DNA from 2 places in the Paenibacillus sp. EKM301P genome. Region 2 is predicted to be linked to the other one. Evidence: riboswitches for the same ligand, from Rfam matches in the RefSeq annotation. Region 2 holds a riboswitch; the other holds the start of a gene.
The links. Region 2 has a riboswitch for cyclic di-GMP ahead of HFD99_RS22060 (LPXTG cell wall anchor domain-containing protein). Riboswitches for the same ligand answer to the same signal wherever they lie in the genome.
Positions count from the first base shown of each region.

Region 1: another riboswitch for cyclic di-GMP. It lies ahead of HFD99_RS07215 (glycosyl hydrolase); the one in region 2 lies ahead of HFD99_RS22060 (LPXTG cell wall anchor domain-containing protein).

Region 1 is NZ_JAALFM010000002.1:368,526-378,874, reverse strand. Features, by position in the region: gene HFD99_RS07225 (UDP-glucose dehydrogenase family protein) at 1-761, shown strand, start outside; gene HFD99_RS07220 (sugar phosphate nucleotidyltransferase) at 1,417-2,793, shown strand; cyclic di-GMP riboswitch class I at 2,949-3,030, shown strand; gene HFD99_RS07215 (glycosyl hydrolase) at 3,044-4,645, shown strand; gene HFD99_RS07210 (hypothetical protein) at 4,694-6,988, shown strand; gene HFD99_RS07200 (helix-turn-helix domain-containing protein) at 7,536-7,904, opposite strand; gene HFD99_RS07195 (YveK family protein) at 8,233-8,982, shown strand; gene HFD99_RS07190 (CpsD/CapB family tyrosine-protein kinase) at 8,963-9,640, shown strand; gene HFD99_RS07185 (sugar transferase) at 9,724-10,349, shown strand, end outside.
Region 2 is NZ_JAALFM010000014.1:50,783-61,131, forward strand. Features, by position in the region: gene HFD99_RS22020 (copper resistance CopC/CopD family protein) at 1-166, shown strand, start outside; gene HFD99_RS22025 (YcnI family copper-binding membrane protein) at 198-947, shown strand; gene HFD99_RS22030 (stalk domain-containing protein) at 1,196-2,443, shown strand; gene HFD99_RS22035 (winged helix-turn-helix transcriptional regulator) at 2,513-2,923, opposite strand; gene HFD99_RS22040 (NAD(P)H-dependent oxidoreductase) at 3,108-3,782, shown strand; gene HFD99_RS22045 (TIGR02328 family protein) at 3,882-4,262, opposite strand; gene HFD99_RS22050 (DUF445 domain-containing protein) at 4,296-5,552, opposite strand; gene HFD99_RS22055 (AraC family transcriptional regulator) at 6,147-7,028, shown strand; cyclic di-GMP riboswitch class I at 7,079-7,159, shown strand; gene HFD99_RS22060 (LPXTG cell wall anchor domain-containing protein) at 7,395-10,349, shown strand, end outside.

The sequences.
Region 1 (10,349 bases), on a different contig from region 2:
TCTATGTGACCGATATCCGCAGTGCTGAAATGATCAAATATGCCTCCAATGCGTTCTTGGCAACTAAAATTTCGTTTATTAACGAGATTGCTAATATTTGCGAAAAGGTTGGCGCGGACGTTACCTGTGTGGCTGAAGGTATGGGCATGGACAAACGGATCGGTTCCTCTTTCCTGCAAGCAGGGATCGGATACGGGGGCTCTTGCTTTCCGAAAGATACGAATGCGCTCATCCAAATTGCGGGTAATGTAGACTATGAATTTAAGTTGTTAAAATCGGTGGTCGAGGTGAACACTGACCAGCGCTTTATGATTGTATCCAAGTTGCGTGAATCGCTGGGTCAGCTAAACGGCGTATCGATTGGCATTTGGGGCCTCGCCTTCAAGCCTAATACAGATGACATCCGCGAAGCTCCAGCACTGGAAATCGTAGAAACGCTCATTCAGGCAGGTGCTATTGTCAAGCTGTATGATCCCATTGCGATGGATAAATTCAAGGAGCGCGTGGATCACCCGAATATTATATGGTGCTCCTCCCCGCAGCAAGCCGCCGAAAGAAGCGACGCTGTGTGCCTGCTGACGGATTGGGAAGAGTTCAAAGAAGTTGATCTCGTGCAACTGGGCTCTATTCTACACAAGCCAGTTCTGATTGACGGTCGTAACGTATTCACCGAGGAACAGATTCAAGGCTCTGGACTGGAATACTACTCCGTGGGTCGTCCGCGGATGAGTGGATGGAACAGAGATAAAGTGGAAGTTTAAAAAGTGACTGTGGGCGGTGGGGGAGACGCTATGCGTTCTATTTGATCTTCCGATCGCTGTTGCAGTGGGATTCTCTGGATTATATAAAACATTCCAAGGTAAGAATCCCACTGCAAAGGCGAACGCCAGCGCTTCTCCAGATTCAAATGGGCCGCTCCGCTGCTTTTGCCGCATAGAGTCACGATTTTTAATCTCCCATCTTAGGGGATGGGAGTAGTAAGGGCGTATCGGAAGGAGCGGCACAGTTGAAGCCGCTCCTTCCGATTAAGGCGCCATGCGCTGTACCGCGGCGCCCCTGTGGAGCAAGCCTACCATGCGGATACGCTATGTTGCTCCTGCGGAGCAAAGCTGCCATTGCGGTAGTCGAAGGCAATCTTGGTAAGGCGTTACGAAGCGTCGATTACTAGAAGCTTGCAAGCAAGGCAGGCAAACGCCGAGCTCCCGAACGTTTTTTACAGGCTGACCGGACTTAATAATGTCCGGTCGTGCCTTTTGCACCACAAGGTATGATCGATATGATGCATTTTTGAGTAGCGTAGGAATGGATTTGAATCCCGGTCCAACAGCGATCGTAAGATCAAATCCAGCCCGTAGCGGGCTACTCAACCTTGCCTCATCCGATCGCCCACACATTATAGAGAGGAAGTGGAGAATTATGAAGCTCGTACTTTTGTCTGGTGGTTCCGGTAAAAGATTATGGCCGTTATCCAACGATTCCCGTTCCAAACAATTTTTGAAGGTACTGGAGAGCCCGGAAGGGATTTCGGAATCCATGGTGCAGCGGGTATGGAGACAATTGGGAGACAACGGATTATCCGAATCCTCGTTTATTGCGACAGGGAGAGCGCAGGTTGAAATGATCCAGAGTCAGGTCGGACCGAATACGCGCATCATAGTTGAGCCGGAACGCAGAGATACCTTTCCTGCGATTGCGCTGACAGCGACTTATCTATATTCCATTGCGGGTGTTTCGCCTGATGAAATTATAGCTATATTGCCTGTAGATCCTTATGTAGAGGATGCTTTCTTTGCTTCCGTTGCCCAACTGGAACACACACTTCAGGAGAGTGAAGGCAAGCTTGCATTAATTGGGGTTGTCCCTTCCTATCCTTCAGAGAAATACGGTTATATTATTCCGAAAAACGATGCCACTCAAGGTAGCACAGGCTACCGTGAAGTGAGCCATTTTCAAGAGAAACCCGACCGGGAGCAGGCGGAGCGTCTGATTGAACGCAATGCTCTATGGAACTGCGGGGTTTTTGCATTCAAATTAAGCTATTTGCTGGATATCCTGGCATCCAAGGGCCTGCCGCTGAATTATGAAGAAATGCAAAAGCAATATGCGTCTCTGGAAAAAATCAGCTTTGACTACGAAGTCGTTGAGAAGGAGAAGGACATTGTTGTTCTTCCTTATGATGGTTTTTGGAAGGATTTGGGCACCTGGAATACGCTCACAGAAGAAATGTCTAATCAGCAAGTGGGCAGAGGTGTAGTAACGGAGGATTGTGTCAATACAAGCCTTATTAATGAGTTGGACATTCCGGTAGCGATCATTGGAACGAATGATCTGATTGTAGCCGCTAGCCCAGATGGTATTCTTGTGACCAATAAGGCAGAAAGCCCACGCATCAAGGAAGTGCTCAAGGCTCATGATCAGCGTCCAATGTATGAAGAACGTCGTTGGGGGCAGTATCGAGTTGTAGACTATGTAAAGTATGACGAGGGTAATGAGGTACTGACCAAACGAATCCGCGTACACAAAGGTAAAAATATCAGCTACCAGCTTCACTTCAAACGAAGCGAAATCTGGACCATTATTAGCGGCGAAGCGGAAATTATTTTGAATGAGAAGCTGCACAAAGTGAAGGCCGGTGACGTAGTCCGTATCCCTGAAGGAACCAAGCATAGTATTTTGGCTGTAACCGATGTGGATTTTATAGAGGTGCAGACTGGCACTGAGTTGGTTGAAGAGGATATTGTACGCTTTTGCATGGATTGGAATGAAATTGCCCGTCATCAATTTATCTCATAATCGTTTTCGTAAAAACGAAATAAAGAAGATTTGATGAAAATTTATAGCCCAAACTGTCGAAATTGGGCGAAAACCTGTAAATTCATGAACATGACCTATTAAATTTTGGTAAAAAAAAGTCGATACTTAGGTTAAGAAGGAATCCAAACTCCTTCCAACGATAAACGCAGCCCTGTCGAAAGGCAGGTACGCAAAGCTAAAGGGCCTTCCCGTAAGGATGGCAGCCTGGCTACCGAAAGGAAGAGCAAAAGTGAGATTCAATTTTATTCCTCTGTATCGACTGATACGTCATGTACTCCCCGTAGTTATAATTTTTTCTTTGTTTCCCGTCGGATTTGGTGATTCTCTGTCTGTGGTGAATGCCGCTTCATTACAACCTGTTAATTCGGACGCTTGTACTCAGGCCCGTGAACTATACAATTATTTACTCAGCATCTCTGGAAAGAAAACAGTCACTGGTCAGCATGATTATTTGGAAAGTCCAGATGAATTAAGCAACAAGGTCCAAAAAATCAGCCAGGCGTATGTGGGTCTGCACGGCTATGAGATGGGAGCCATCTCTGGTCAATCTGACGCTACAGAAGCAGCACAACGTAAAAATGTCATCGATAGCGCTATTCGTTGGAGCAGAGCAGGTGGCATTGTGACGATGACTTTTCATGAAGCGCTGCCGGGTAGACCGCTGACTTGGGCCAATGTGCAGGCCAAAGTAAGTCAGGCGGAGTTCAATAAATACGTCACGCCAGGCACTACGCAGTATAACCTCCTCATTGCCGATCTGGATAAGGTCGCTGTATCGTTAAAGCAGCTTCGTGATGCAGGGGTTCCGGTATTGTGGAGACCTTACCACGAAATGAATGGTGACTGGTTCTGGTGGGGAAACAAAAACAATTTCAATCAGCTATGGAATATCATGTACGATCGTTTTGTTAACACGCATCAATTGAACAATCTGTTGTGGGTGTGGAGTCCCAATGCTCCCAATTCTTACACTGTCCCGTATACCCCAAAATATCCGGGGGATGACAAAGTGGATATTTTGGCAGTAGACATCTACAACAATGATTTTAAGCAAAGTCATTATGAAGGACTGCTCGAGTTGGCACGGAATAAGCCGATTGCCATTGGCGAGCACGGTGAGATACCTAGTTCTGAGGTGTTGCAGGCTCAGCCAAAATGGGTGTATTCCATGACTTGGGGCAAGATGCTGACCGAGAATAACACAACCACTCAAATACAGGATTATATGAACGATGCGAAGAGTTTGACACGGGATGATGTGAAAAATGGGCTGGAGGCCATCCAACAACCTGGAACAGATGTACCGACCTTACCGGATGAGGGACAAAGTGAGCCTCTCCCAGCTCCACCAGTAGTGATTGCTCCTCCAGCTCCGACTCCTCCTTCCGTTCCTGATGAAGTATATGTGAACGGGCTGCGGGGCGAATATTTCAACAATATGAATTTGAGCGGCAGTCCTGTTTTGATCCGTACAGACAGTAAGCTGGACTACAACTGGCGCGCCATTGCTGCTGATCCAAAGGTAAATGCCGACCAGTTCTCGGTTCGCTGGACGGGTAAAATCAAGCCACAATACTGCGAGACCTATACGTTCACAACCATATCCGATGATGGTATTCGTGTATGGGTAGACGGCAAGTTAGTGATCGATAGTTGGTTCAAACAAAGCTGGACAGAGCGAAAAGGCAGTATTGCTTTGGAAGCAGGTAAAATGGTAGATCTAAAAGTGGAATACTATGATGAAAAAGGCGATGCGATGGCACGTCTGATGTGGGAAAGTCAGCATGAAGCGAAAGCGGTGGTTCCCGGAAACGCTTTGTTTCTTCCTTGATAGATACTCTTTCCCGGTCAAAAATTTTGAGGAGAGAGGGTGTATCATATGATGAAAAAATGGTTGACCCATAGGTATACGATCGTATTATCCGGATTACTAGGGGTCGCAGCTCTAGCCATGATCGCTTGGTTTATATACACGGCTTCAAAAAGTGTAGAATTGCAGACAGATAAGGTAGCGGCGGCCAGTCCAGTATGGAAGCTGGGTCAGAGGGATGACTCCTCAGCGGAATTTAAAGGAGTGGTCGGTAGGGATAATATCGATATTTCTGCAGCATCAGCTTCTTCCGAATCATCTGCTAAAGCAGCATTTTCGGCGTTGTCGGAAGCAGAGAGTACAACAGTTCCGGTATTGCTCAGCAGTGGAGATATTCCTCCTGGTTTGAATGCATCCACGAATCCAGAACTAACACTTCAATATAAGCTGAATCAGGTTCCTCCCAATGGTATGATATTCCGTGTTCGGATTTTGGATGCGGGCAAAGCTGTGCCGCAGATGGCTGTCTTCTCAAATCATCAGCTGTCTGGAATCATTCAGATTGCCGGGGTATCCGGTACTGGGAGTACCTATAATTTCAAAAACAACTACGAGCTGTATATCCCCAAAGAACAATTGCAAAGCGGTGTTAACGTACTCAAGCTAAAGACAGCGCGCTGCCTATACTGCTCCTCTGCGGAAGATAAAAATGTGTGGTGGACTTGGGATGACTTGAGCTTGGAGACGTTAGCTTCCCCTGCGGCCGAACCGGTACATGGGAAATATATACTGACTGGTACGAATGTGAATAATAAAGAATTTTATTATGATCAGGGTGCAGTTAAGCATCTACCATACGTTCTCAAATGGCTGGGAATTGCCTATAGTGGCAACGTCATGAGGGTTACCTGTGCCAGTAATGTAGGTAAGGCATGCACAGACGTGGATGATTACTATCAAACGTTAAAGCAGTATAATATGCAATCGTCTGCATTGTATCTATACACAGGTGATATTAAGCTGCAAAAAGATGGTACTCTGCCAGAGACGGCCAAGCAAAAGTTGCGTGATTATGTAAAAAAATACGGTTCATACCTTCAATATTATGAAGTAGATAACGAACCTGGTTTGTTTAATCGTTCCAAGGCAGTAGATCTGGCTGTGGCTAAATGGTTGAATACGGAAGGCAAGCAATTGGCACCGCACCTCAAAACCGTAGCGCCGGGTTGGGCCTACTGGCCGACATACTCTACCAAGGCGTGCAAAAATCAAACCGGAGGCACGCAAAAATGCGGTGATCCGGATGGATGGGAACGGGACCCAGCGCAGCGTAAACAGCTAGAGGAAGTCACCGACCTGACCAACGGACACGCCTACGGTGAATCGTATAATGAAGAGGGCGGGGGCAGCTTCGTTCAGAATTTGAAAACCTTCGGTGGTTCGAGCAACGGACTGGCGAAAAAGATGCTAAACACGGAGTTCGGTACTAACGATACGCATCGAGACAATCCTGATTACGGGGCTAGTCAGCCACAAGCAGCTGCATTCGATCGGATTATGCGATCGCAAATCGGGTTTGCCGATATGTTTATCCAGCACGCTGCTTTTTATAAGGATTACACACTATTTAAAACGGGTTTTGATCTGCAAAGTCACAACCCGGCTAACACGGAAATTTATCCGTTTGGGCAAGGACAGGACACTCGCGTTAAGATTATGAGACGCTTGAGTCTAGCCTATGCCACGCATGGTAAACCACTGACTTATACAATGTTGAATCCAGAGGAGACCAAGGACAAGATGGTCTATGTTCGCGCGGTGGATACGTCCAAGCTTAAACCGCTGGCAGGTAGCGGCGCTACCTCGAACAAATTGCTGGTGAACCTAGTGAATTTCGAATCCACTACGCAGACCGTTCGTGTACGGGTGACGATGCCGAAAGCTGGCTTGTACACGGGGGAACGTTTTGGGGCGGGTCCCACCTACAGTCAGGCGCAGCGTTCCATATCAGGGCTGAAGGCTTCTCCTGCCCTTGATTTTGAAGAAAAGCTGGGCCCTGGCGAATCGGTACAATATATTTTGGAATTAAAAAGTACAGATCAAACCACGGCCTCCGCCCCAACAGAGGTGAAAGCAGCCTCTATTCAGGATGGGGGGGTAAAGATTAATTGGCTTCAAGCAGAAGGCATATCTTCCTATGATGTGCTGCGTGCTGACCGGACAGACGGTGCCTATCAGGTGATTGCCTCGCAAGTAGAAGGGAGCACGTATACGGACCGCACTGTAAAAGCTGGAAGTCATTACGTCTACAAAGTCCGAGCGACCGGAGGTACTCAGGTTTCTCAGGCAGCCGAGGTCGCTTAGTTACACCGGAATGCATGTAGGACCTTACCTAATGAATATCTAACACCATTCCGAAAGAAAGCAAAAAAGAACCTATCAGGAGAAAATAGGACCTGACAGGTTCTTTTTTATTTGTAAATCGTTCTGAATTGCCAATACTTTACGTATAATGGAGAAAAAAATAAGAAAATCCTTTAATATTCTCGTCATAAGACGACAACATTGCAGGTATGTATTCATATATAATAGTTTTGTTCATGACTATACATACATGGTTTGTAGGGAATCTCTTTCTTTCCGGCGACCAAGACTAATAAAGTGAGGTTAGTGCTGAATGAACAAGGAAACAGAATTAGGGGGGAATGGCCCTCTTCTTCGAGACAACGCACGGAAAGCAGTCAAAGCAGCCATCCACTTGGACATCCGGAACATTTTGCTCCAATGTGGTATCACGACACCAGAATGGCTGGAGGGCGACGCTGATAGAACTAAGTGCCAGAAGGACAAGCGCGTGTAATTTTCAGTTGCTGGTCCTACTTAAGCCAAACATCAAGCAGCGGCGCTTTCTTTATTCCATCATTCGTTCCATTCGAACAAACGCGATAAAACGTTTGGCTTCTTCCTCAGACAAGGTGCGTCCGTCAATCGTCAGGTTAAAACGTTGCAGGATATCCTCGTCTGACAGTTCAAGCTGATCCACAAATTCCCTCACATCTGAATCCAATATGGCTGTCGGGTGGCTCGTACGTCCCACCAAATAATCGATGGTTACCTCGAAAATATCAGCGAGCTTGGTCAAGGTCTCAAAGTCTGGCTTGCGTCTATTTTTTTCATAGTGAGAAAGAGCCGCCCGCGTAATTCCGAGGGATTGCGCTAATTCCTCTTGTTTTAATCCCTTATGTTCTCGTAATTCAGCGATGCGGGTTCCATAATTCATCTGTTTTTCCTCCTGAAGGCAAGGTTAAGAAAGGTAAGAAAAGCAATTTTGCGCTTGACAAGATACAATTTGTATCATAAATTAATTATGTAGGTTACATAACGTATCCTTATTTCATAGTTTTCACTTATATCTTCATTTATATACCCTTAAGAGGCCAACGATGATTGAGCATTGTGTGCTTATTCGCTGGCTAGACCTTCTATGCGCTATTATACAACATTTTACTATAGATTAGAGGGTCATGCATCGTTCTTTTCCCCGTCATGCAGAGGATCAGTACAAGCGTTATTCATCGAAAACAAGTCAAGCAGGGAGGACTGGTCTTGTGCAGTTGAAAGAGTACATCCGTTTGATCCGCAAAAGAATGTGGTTGATTGGTAGCATTGTACTGCTGGTGTGTACTGTAGTAGGCATAAAAAATGTATATTTTACCCCGCAGGTTTATGAAGCTACCGCCAAGCTCATTATTAATCAGACGCCACGACCGGACCGTGCAGGTGTCGTCGATTACAGTGTGGTGCAAACCAATATAGCTCTAACGAACTCCTATAAGCAAATTATGATCTCCTCGGCGATTATGGATCAGGTGGTCGCCAGCTTCCCCGATCTTAAGGTTACTCCGTCAGTTTTGGCGCAAAAATTAAGAGTAAACACCGCAGGTGATTCACAGGTCATGGATGTTACAGTCCGCGATTTATCGTATACGAAGGCTGTGAAAACCGTCAATGCGGTAGCCAAAGTATTCAAACGGCAAATCCCCTCTATCATGAAAATGGACAATGTCACCATCCTAAGCGAAGCCAGTCTGAATGACCCAGCAGTTCCCGTGAACAATAATCCCGCTATACAAATTTTTATTGCTTTTACCATTTCTTTATTACTGGGCATAGGCTTGGCGTTTTTGCTGGAGGTATTGGATGATACATTTAAAAATGAGGAGGATATTGAAAAAGAACTCGGTCTGCCTACCCTATCCCTGATTACAAAAATGAAAAAAGAAGATAGACGCTCTGACAGCTCTACTACAACTCCTAAACAGGTAGGTGAGGGACAATATGCCGCGATTAATCAATAATCAGCTCGTTACATCCTTGCATGCTCAGTCTTCCGTGTCGGAGGAGTACCGCATGCTTCGCACTAACATCCAGTTTTCCTCTATAGACGAGCCGATTGAGGTGATGATGGTGGCGTCCGCTCAGGCGGGTGAAGGCAGAACAGTCACGATTAGCAATTTGGCTGTAACCTATGCGCAAGAGGGAAAAAAGGTGCTGGTTATGGATATGGATCTGCGTCGGTCCTCCTTGCATCATATGTTTGGTTTGCGCAATCATACAGGGCTGACACGGGTACTTGCCAATCAACAGACATGGCAGGATGTGGTTCAGGAAACCGGGATTGATCATCTGCATGCAATCACAGCTGGACCGAATCCACCCAATCCGTCCGAGATGCTCAGTTCCCGTAGAATGAAGGCTCTACTAGTTGAGCTAAAAGAACATTATGACGTGATTCTGATGGATACGCCACCCCTGCTGCCTTTTCCGGATGGCCTCATTGTAAGTGCCATGTGTGATGGTGTCATTTTGGTAGTACAGGCAGGGAAAGTCAAAAAGGATGTCGTTAAGAAGGCGAAGGCAAATTTAGAAAGAGTTAAGGCGCGCATTCTGGGTGTAGTGCTCAATAACGTGAAGCGCCGCGCCGAGCGTGGTATGGAGGAACGCAATCTGACATGAAAAATCGGGGAAAATAAAAGTATATAAAATTCTTTTAACAATGAATAAATAATATTTATCAATAAGGAGTGAGGTGATGAGACGTGTCTTCTTCCCGCTCGAACGAGGCCAAAGTGCTGGGCGCGTCAGTAGATGTATATTCGGTCGCTCATGGGCTTGAACGACGACAAGGATGGAGCGTATATCCGTTCGTGAAGCGAAGTATGGACATTATACTGTCTTTTATTGGAATCATCGTACTGTGCCCGGTATTTCTGCTCGTCATTTTGTTGATCAAGCTGGAGGACCCCAAAGGAAGTGCATTATTTTATCAAATACGTATTGGTAAACATGAGCGACCGTTTCGCATGATCAAATTTCGTTCCATGGTGTCTGATGCCGAAGCCAGATTGTCTGCATTGCTGGTGGAAAATGAAATTGAGGGTGCGATGTTCAAAATGCGGGACGATCCCCGAATTACCCGTGTGGGTCGCTTTCTTCGCAGAACGAGCATCGACGAACTACCGCAACTCTTCAATGTACTACGTGGGCATATGAGCCTTGTAGGACCCAGACCCCCATTGCCAAGAGAAGTCCATGATTACACCATGAGGGATAAGCTGCGTCTGACGGTTACACCGGGCTGCACCGGATTATGGCAGATCAGCGGTCGCAATCATCTAAGCTTTGACCAGATGGTAGAACTGGATTTGGAGTACATATCTAGACG
Region 2 (10,349 bases):
CCAAGATCAACAGGAATTTGTCTTGCCCGTGAAGCAGCAACAGCCTTTCCGCAGTCAGGAATTGATAACCTCCGAAGGAACATGGGCGGTAAAAGTACATGCTCTGACAGCATCACTCGATGCGGTTGATGCTGAATTCACTCTGCAAGTAGAAGGTAAAAAATAATTATTTTATTCTTAAAAGGAGCGAAATAAATATGAATACAACGATTCAAACAGCAAAATCCAGGTTGTCCAGGTTAGCAACTTCCATGGGTTTAATTGCGGCTGGTGCCTTGCTTTTTGCAGGTATGGCCAGTGCGCATGTGACGGTCAAGCCTTCTGTTTCACAACCTAATGCGTGGGAAACGTACACGTTGAAAGTGCCTGTGGAAAAAAACATTCCAACCACTAAAGTGGCCTTGAAAATTCCCAAAGAGGTCGTTTTCAAACAATACGAGCCAGTACCGGAATGGAAGGTAGCCACCGAAAAAGACAGCTCTGGCAAAATAACTACCGTCACCTGGACGTCCGAAAAAGACGGAATTCAAGCGGGTCAGTACCAACGCTTCAGCTTTGTAGCACAAAATGCAGATCAGAATACTGCAGCAGCCTGGGACGCCTTCCAATATTACAGTGACGGAAGTATTGTGGAATGGACAGGCGATGAAGGAAGTAACAATCCTCATTCCATTATTACAATCACGGCGGATGCCACACCGGAAACTCCTGCTCCTGCCGCAGACAGCGGACATGATTCGGCAGGCACCGCAGAGGGTCATGCAAGCACAGATACGGCTAAAGATAGCAGCAGCACCGCACCTACCTCGGACAATGCTGCTGAGGCTGCCCCTGCTGCTTCTGCTCCAGCCAGCTCTGCTGCACAAACCACAGCACTTGTCCTCTCGATCGTAGCAGTCGTGCTTGGTGCAGCAGCAGTAGGCATTGCACTCAAGCGCGGCAAGTAATCGGGGTTACAATAAAATATAAAACTGTTTTAAAAAGAAAAGGCTGACACCGTTTTAAAAGGTGTCAGCTTTTTTTATATGAAAAATAACGATGTTTTTCTTATACTATTCAGCTTAAATACATACTCAGATTTATCTCATCCTATCATTTCACATTCACCTATCTATCATTTTTTTGGTAAAATGGTAGAAACCTCACGATTCTAACATGATAGCATTGCAATCTATTGAGCATAGGAGATCATAGGATGAAAATCGTAAATAAGGCTTTGTTATCTAGCGTTATCCTTCTGAGTACCGCAGCGGGCATCTATAGCCCCATGGCACAAGCGGAGGCGAGTAAGATCAGCATCATGCTGGACGGATATCCATTGCCGTTCCCTGTACAGCCTGCCATGATGGACGGCACGACGATGGTTCCCTTTCGCGCTATTTCTGAGGCTCTGGGCATTACAGTGAAATGGGATCAAGCCAGCCAAAGCATCACCGCTACCAAAACGCAAGGCAGTGCAACCAAGCAGGTAGTTCTCAAAATGGGGAGCCGCAATGCCACAGTAGACGGACAAACCGTTCAACTAACAGCCGCACCGCAAACCGTGCGCGGCAGCACGATGATTCCGCTGGGCTTTTTCGGGCAACAGTTTGGAGCCACAGTCAACTGGAATCAGGGAACACGGACAGTCTCTATTACATCGCCACGTGAAGCTATGTATACTGTAGGCTTCTATGCGCTGTCTTCCTTTGACCAAAAATCCAAAATACCGAATTTTAATGCCGTTGCCTTCGGCTGGAGCCGAATTGATACAAACGGACAGTTCACGACGACCGGCAAAGAATATAAATGGCCTCAAGCCGCTGGAGCTGTAACGCCTGAGTCTATTCTACAAGAAGCAGATAGCCAGGGGACTTCCCCTTACCTGATGGTTTATTCTGTAGACGGTAATCATGAGCTAACCAAGGTTTTGGAAAATACGCAGCTTCAAGAACAAACCATTTCCCAAATCGTCAGCACTGCCACCGATAAGCAGTTCAAGGGCATTACGTTAGATCTTGAAGGATTAGGCTGGAGCGGCGATAAGGCCAAAGCTCGTTCTGATTACAACGCTTTTATTAAAAAGTTATCGGCCAAAGCGCATCAAGCGGGACTCAAGCTCACCGTCGTTCTGCATCCGCTGAATAGCTCTTACACTGGTTATGATTACAAGACGCTGGGTAATCTGGCGGACGATCTGATCATCATGGCCTATGATTACGGACAAAAATCTACGCCTGAGCCATTGGATAAAGTGGACGAAGCCATAAAACTGGCGTTGAAGGAAACCTCGCGGGATAAGCTCATTTTGGGAATTTCAATGGGTAGCGAAAAAGACAGCACCGTTAACGCCAAGATCGGTTTAGCCAAACGTTATGACCTCAAAGGAATCGCGATCTGGCGTCTGGGCATCATCGGAGAAACAGCCTGGGCACAGATGAACGAAGCCATCGAGTTTAAATAAGATTATATTTTATAAAGATATCCCGTTCTTATTCCGCCCGCTAATGATTCTCATGCGTCTGCTATGAAATCATCGGTGGGCTTTTTTCATGTCTATTTTAGCAAAATGCTTGCCTGACTTGGAAGTTGTCGCCACAGGCTCGCAACCCTGTTCTCCGTAGAAGACACCCCAGTCTCTCATAAAATCCAGCAACGGTCTTAACGTATCTCCCAACGGGGTAAGCGAGTACTCCACACGCGGTGGGTTCTCGTTATAAATCTCACGGTGCACGATGCCATCACGCTCCAATTCGCGCAACTGCAAGGTTAGCATCCGCTGTGTAATATTAGGGAGGGTCCGTCGAATTTCATTATAGCGCCGTGGTCCTGTGGTCAAATGATACAAGATGACCCCCTTCCATTTGCCGCCTATAATCCCAACAGTTGTCGCGACAGGACACCCAAAATTAACGCTAACTGTATGTTCCATCTCCTGTGCCATGTATTCCCCTTCTTTCTACAGGTTGTAGACTAATAGCCCCAGACCTACAAGGTACAAATATGTGCGTACTTGTTCCCGCAAAAAACTTTCTATATGATGACTATATATTCGATATCAACTCTCATTATAGTAGCAGAAAACCAATGGAGCACCAACTAAACCCAAATCTAAAGGAGTACATTTCATGTCCAATACATCAGCTAAAAAACAGGAAATTCTGGATGCCTTTCTATTCAGACATGCCACGAAAGAATTCGACCCTAATTGCATCATACCGGAGGAGGATTTTCAATTCATTCTCGAAACTGGACGACTTTCCCCAAGCTCCGTAGGATTTGAACCTTGGCAGTTTGTAGTCGTACAAAATCAGGCATTGAGAGAAAAACTGGCTGCGGTTTCCAGTGGTGGTCAAAAGCAGATCCCAGCGGCCAGCCATGTCGTTTTGATTTTGGCACGTAAGGATGTCCGTTATGATTCACCTTACGTGGAGTACATGTATAAAGAGGTGAAGGGTATGTCTGACGAAGACTTTGCCTCCCTACCAGGCCGCTATAAGATTTTCCAAGGTGAAAACCAACGCCTGCTGGAAAACGAACGCACGTTATTCGACTGGGCCTCCAAGCAAACTTATATTGCCTTAGGTAATATGATGACAGCGGCAGCTCAGATCGGCATTGATTCCTGCCCGATTGAAGGCTTTAACTATGATCAGGTGCATGCCATTTTGGAGGAAGAAGGCCTGCTGGAGGACGGGCTGCTGGATATTTCAGTCATCGCTGCCTTCGGTTATCGTGCTCATGAACCCAAGCGGGAAAAATCCAGACAACCACTGGAGAAAGTTACACGTTGGGTCCTGTAACCTGCGACTCATACCCTTCCAAACCTTGGACATTAAAGCATCTAAAAAGCGGGCTTACGGCGCTTCATCTGAATGATGAACACACCGCAGCCCGCTTTTTTAGATCACTTCAATCTCTATTAAAATTCCTTTGGAAGCCAGGTTATCCAGGCACTCCTTCATATATTCGTCATCATGCTCCACATATGCGTCCGCGCCTGCCAGTTCCTCGCCTAGCTCCGCTTCCCAAGGTTCACACTGCTTACCACGATACAATGGCTGTTCCCATAGTGGATCAACATTGTATCCTCTGCTTTTCATTTCGTCCATAATGAGCTTATGATAGCGTACCAGCAGCATGGGGTGATAGTCGAACACATAATTCACTGTGGCGTGTGGCTTTCCCCACCCGTTCCCCCGCAGGGCACAACACTCACGATGTTGTCCCAACAGTTGGGGACGGGGCAGCTTGCCAATCAATTGTTCATGCCAAAGCCTCATGCTTCCACAACCTTATCTGTAGCTTTTTCTGTATTATTGGATTAGCATACGGATACCTGTCAGTACAATACCGATCAGGAAGCCTGTTACTGCGCCGTTAATACGTATCCACTGCAAATCCTGTCCCAGTTTGTCCTCCATCAGTGCAATCAGGGATTTGTTATCCATTTTGTCTACATTTTCGCGCACCAGGTTACCAATCCGGCTATGATTGGCTTCCACGAGACTAGTAATTCCTTCCACGATTCGTGCATTAATTTTGTCCAGCAATTCGGTATTCCCTCTTAAATCAGCCAGCATCCGATCCAGTAACGGTAAAATGTAGGTCGGCACATAGTCTTCGTCTTCCATATAGTTCAATAAGCGGGTACGAAGCTCTTCCATTTTACCGAGCACGGACGCTTCGCCTTCCCAAGCTTCAATAAGGCTATCCTTCCAGCCGTTCAGCCCTTCCTGAACCGTATCCTTCGTTGCCAATCGGGTCACCTGTGTTCTTAGACCGTCGATCACTGCCAGACGGCGCGGATGCTCTTCCCTTTGCAGCTCTGCTACCTGATCCAGCAGGAAATGACGAATCATTTCACCCATGCGCTCTTCGTTCAGATAGCCGAGGAAGGCGTTCAAGGCAAATTGCATCAGCCCGCTCACCTGCAAACCACTGACAGCCTGCATCCCTAAGGTGCCAAGTGTATAGCCTGTTTCCGGTCGCAAAAGCCAGGATTCCGCCTGCTCCAGCGTGTAATCCAGTGCACGAATATCATAGCCCTTCTCACTGGATTGGCGGGCAAGCGCCTCCAGTAGTGGTCCGGCATCGATGTCCGTCACCTGTCGCTTGATCTCAGCCACGATAATCGGAGCCAATTCCGCGAGCGGGAGCGACTGGACGAGCCGCTTGGCGAGCACATCTATCGATGCTGCTGCTTCTGGTGTACGCAATCCTTTTTCCACACCGCCCAGCATCAGCTCCGCCAAACGAATGTCCGCGATTTTAGAAGCAATGCTGTCTTTGTTCAGCAAGTTATTTTCCACCGTATTCACCAATGCATTCGTGAGCTTGTCCCTATTTTTAGGGAGAAGCGCCGTATGTGGTATCGGGATGCCTAGCGGATGACGGAACAATGCTGTGACAGCGAACCAGTCTGCCAGTCCCCCTACAAGTCCTGCCTCAAAGGCTCCGGCTAACAATCGAGCCCAGCCATATTGCTGGAAGGGCACGGTGGCTGCAAAGCCTGCCCCTAGAATAACGAGCGACCAAGCCGCTGCGGTTTTCGTATTTTTGGGTTTTTCCATCCTGTAATCCTCCAAACTGACTATCGATAAGTTAAGCAACTATACATATATTACCCATCATATCATTGCCTGTGTAATTTCCAAAGTTGAGAGCACTTATAATTCAACACATAAGGACATTTTTTGCGTAATTTTTTATGCATATATCTCTCTTTTTTACATTCATGTTCGTGAACCAAATCACAACACTGGGTCCAAAATCTCATTTTCAATAATAAGCCTTACGAACCATTTTATCAGAACCAAGTCCTAAATTTCTTAAACCGAAAGGAGAAGTGAATGGAAAAGTTGAATGGGCATGTAAGATATTTTTTTCAACACTATCCTATATTTGACCCCAGAAAGGATTTGAATCCATGATGACCTCAGAATTCTTTCAACAATATTCGACCTTTTATACGGATAACCAGGTTGAATATCCATAAGAAGCGGGGCTTCTATAAAACTCACACACATAATTTGATATATAGACATATTTAATGTGATAAAATAAACTTTTATTAAATAGTAAATCATGTTTAATCAGCCATTATATATTGGTAAATCAAACCAAGATAAGCTAGATAAAATTGCTTTTTTGTAAAGGAATTGAATATGACAACAGACCAAAAAAACACCGAGGGCCTCTGGAACGGCGAACCTGTCGTAATTGTGCGCACTCCCTCCGCTTTTGCCAAGCAATCCCTTTTATATATTCAGGAATTAGGCTATTTCCAAAAAACCTCTGATTTTACAATAGAAAGGAAAGAACTCACCTCCTTTTTGCTTGTTTTTACGCTGTCTGGTAAGGGAGAATTACTGTACCGGGACAAGAAGTATATTTTAAAGCCTCATGATTTGTTTTTTATTAATTGCGATGAATATTTACAATACAGCACCTCCGGTGATGAAGCCTGGGAGTTTATCAGCTTATACCTGTACGGCAACCTGATCGAACATTTTTACGAACAATTTGCCAAGCATAATAAACCGGTAATATCCCTGCACAATCCATATGTTATATTAGACAAGCTGCATGCACTAATCTGCGGGCAGTCTGATCGAAGCCTTTCCGGCGAGCTGCTAACGTCCAGACTCATTGGTGAAATACTGACGTATATTTTGCAGCATCCTTATGATCATCGGTATGTAAATGCTGGAACACTCAGCGAAGTACGTCAGGTGCAGCAGTATTTGGACCAGTCCTACTGTGAGCGAATTACGCTGGACTCGCTGGCAGACATGTTCAACCTAAACAAATTTAATCTTGCTAAAAATTTCAAAAAACAGATTGGATTTTCTCCAATTGATTATCTCATTAATGTCCGGATCACAGCCGCTCAGGGATGGCTTAAAACCAGTGACATATCCATAGTGGATATCGCAAGGTACGTTGGGATTCCCAATACGAGCCATTTTATCAACCTATTCAAGGAACATGTAGGGGAAACACCTCATTCCTTCCGTAAAAAATGGGGAAACCGCTCCAAACTGTAAATAGGAGGTCTCCTGTACTCCGTTTGATAGACGATAGACGCACAAGCTATTCAAGCTAATGGCAAAGCTGTCGAAAGACAGTGACGCAAAACTATAGGGCCTTCCTACTCGGATGGCAGCCAGTTACCAGGTGAACGAGCTTTTTATTATGCCTTTTTACATAGCTCCATCACAAAATTGCTATACCTCTCTCGAAGAAAAAACCTTGATCACTATGATCAAGGTTTTTTTCTGTTGGGGTAGTCATGTCAACCTAGCATGCTGAATATACTAATTTCGAACTAGGAGGAGGGAAGGAAAACAATATAACACAACATAATCGCCGAAGCTTGCCATATTACGATGAATAGGAGAATCACTTGGAGCATGGGAACCAAAATAAATGTCATGATTATTGCCTTATTGCTCATTGTCCAAAGCTTTTTCAGCACCACACTGGCTTACGCAGATCCTCCTGCCCCTGAACTGCCGCACAGTGCTGTATCCGATCCTACAACCGTTACGGATGCTGTATATGCGGTCCCAAACCCTGAACCCCCTAAGGAGGTTCCGCCAAACACTGTCCCTTCCGTGCAAGGAGCAGCTCATTCAAAGTCTCAAAAGGAAGCAGCTCCCCAGAGTATACTAACGAAGTTGATTCTAACGGACGAAGCCGGACGTGTCATTGATGCGGTATATAATCCAGGTAGTACGTTCGACATTGGATCAGCCATCCAACTTGGCTATGAATGGGAGCTTCCTGACGATGCTTATAAAGCAGGGGATACCTTCACCTTTCACTTACCAGAACAGTTTGTCATCTACACTGATATCTCATCTCCGCTAGTGACTACAGACGGGACCGTGGGGTTCTTTACAGTAGATCGTCAGGGTAAGGTCATCATGACCTTTAACCAATATGTAGAGAACCATTCCCATGTCAGCGGCAAACTGCAAATTAAAACCGAATTCACAAAAGAAACGGTGAAAGGCAGCACAGAAGTCATCATTGCGATTCCAATTAAGGGCGGGGTTCAAACGGTCATCGTAAATGTGAAACCCCAGTCAGGGCCAACTTTAAGCAAGCAAGGAAAAATAAATGGCACCCACCAGATCGACTGGGCCATTGATGTGAACAAACAGCTAAACACCGTTAAACACGCCCTCATTACCGATCCAACTCCTTCAGGACTGGAACTCGTGAGAGGCTCTATCCGACTCTATCATCTGCAAGTCAATATCGATGGCACGACCGTTGTCAAAGACCTAGTGAATGCGAGTAAATACGCCATTGAATCGGATCAAGCCGGGACCGGATTTGCAATTCGTTTTCAAGATGCTAGCATTAGCACTGCCTATCAGATCCAATACTCCACCCGCATTACTGGCAACGAAACTCGCTTTTCCAACACAGCGACGCTTTCAGGAGATGCGATAGATAACGTTGCTGCCACCGCTACAGTTCAGGTGGAGCGTGGTGAATTTTTGTCCAAAAAAGTTGAAAAGTATGATCATGCCACACAAACACTCTCGTGGGCCATAAGATATAACTTTGGCGAGACAAAAATCCCCGAAGCCAAAGCCCTTTTAATTGATCATTTCAACAAAACTCAAAAATTGCTGCCCGGTTCTTTGAAAGTATTTAAGGGAAATACACTGGAGGAGCTTCCATCGTGGGCGTACACCGTCATCCCGGTTGACTATCCCGACCGTAACGGCTTCAAACTTCAATTCAACTTCGATGTAGATTCAGCCTATACCATCCGATATCAGACCCAGGCTAGAGGCCGCGTCTATGAAGATGAAAAAATTACAAACATCATCACCACAGATGGAACCCAGAAGATCATATCGACGGAAATCACAAGCGGAGTTATGACTAAAATGTATGACACGCCCAATTACAACACGAAAGTCATACCTTGGGTGATCACCATTAATACAGACTCATACACCATGAAAAATATTGTCATTAAGGATGTGTTCCCTAATGGGGGCCTCGCCTTGTTGCCCGACACCCTGAAAATTCAAAGTGTTGACGGTACAACGGAACTACTCGCGCCCATGGATTATGAGCTAGTTCCACGATCAGCGGACTATAAACAAGGGTTTACACTTATTTTTCATAAAACGATTCAGAAAGCTTATACGATCAAATATTCAACTCTCTACAACAATGATTGGAAAACAGATACGACGAAGCCCGAATTTCGCAACAAATCCTTTATAGATTATCAATATGAAAATGGTGAAACATCATCGCATGAGGTGGAATGCCCGATCTGGCCGGACTTTATGACACAACGGAATGGGGCCAAGCAAGGAAGCTATGATGCGAGCTCCAAACTCATTACCTGGGATATTAAAGCCAACTATAATCGCAAGATCCTGAATCATGCGGAAGTGAGAGATGTCTTATTGCAAGGTCAGAGGTTACTGCCTGGCTCCGTAAAAGTATACGATATGACCTTGCTGGGATGGTGGGATGGCGTACAAAAAGGGGCTGAAATCCCGGCAGATCAATATACAATTATTCCTCCCACTAAACAAAATAGTAATGAATTGCGTATCCAGTTCAAGAAGCCGATACAGACTCCGTACTGGATTACCTTTCAAACTTCATTGGAAGGAGAATTGATTGAAAAGGAAATTCATAATCGCGCTCTTCTACTGGATGGACAAAAAACCGTCTCCGATTGGGCAGCCCAAGTTACGGTACCTCATGGCGGGGAATATGTGTCTAAGGCCGGCGCACAAAATGGAAATAAGATCGACTGGAGCATTCGTATCAATGAAGGACAATCACATGTGTCCAACGCTAAAATAGTCGATCAGCCTAGCAACAACCAAATCTTAATTGAGGATTCCTTTCATGTATACTCTGCAATCATGGCTGCCAATGGAAATACCACCAAGGGCACCGAATTAATCAAAAACCGAGATTACTGGCTTCACATCAAGACAGACACTCAGGGTCAGCAAACTTTTGAGCTTACTTTTGCCAAGGATATTTCCACTGCTTTTATTCTTGAATATCAATCGTTCATTCATGCTGAGGATAAAGCTAAGGTGAGCAACAAGGTTGCTTTTGCAGGAGATCGTTTGACGACAGAACTGCGGGAAACCAGTCAGGAAATCATCGTACGAACGTCTTCCGGCTCCGGTTCTGGTGGGGGCGTAACCGAAACCCTTGAGCTGACCAAGGTAGATCAGGATGCTCCCGACAGAGTACTGCCTGGCGCCCGGTTTGCGCTCTATGATAAGGGACAAAAAAGAGCACCGCTTATACAAACGACCAATGTGGAAGGCAAAATCATCTTTTCCTCCTTACTTCATGACGAT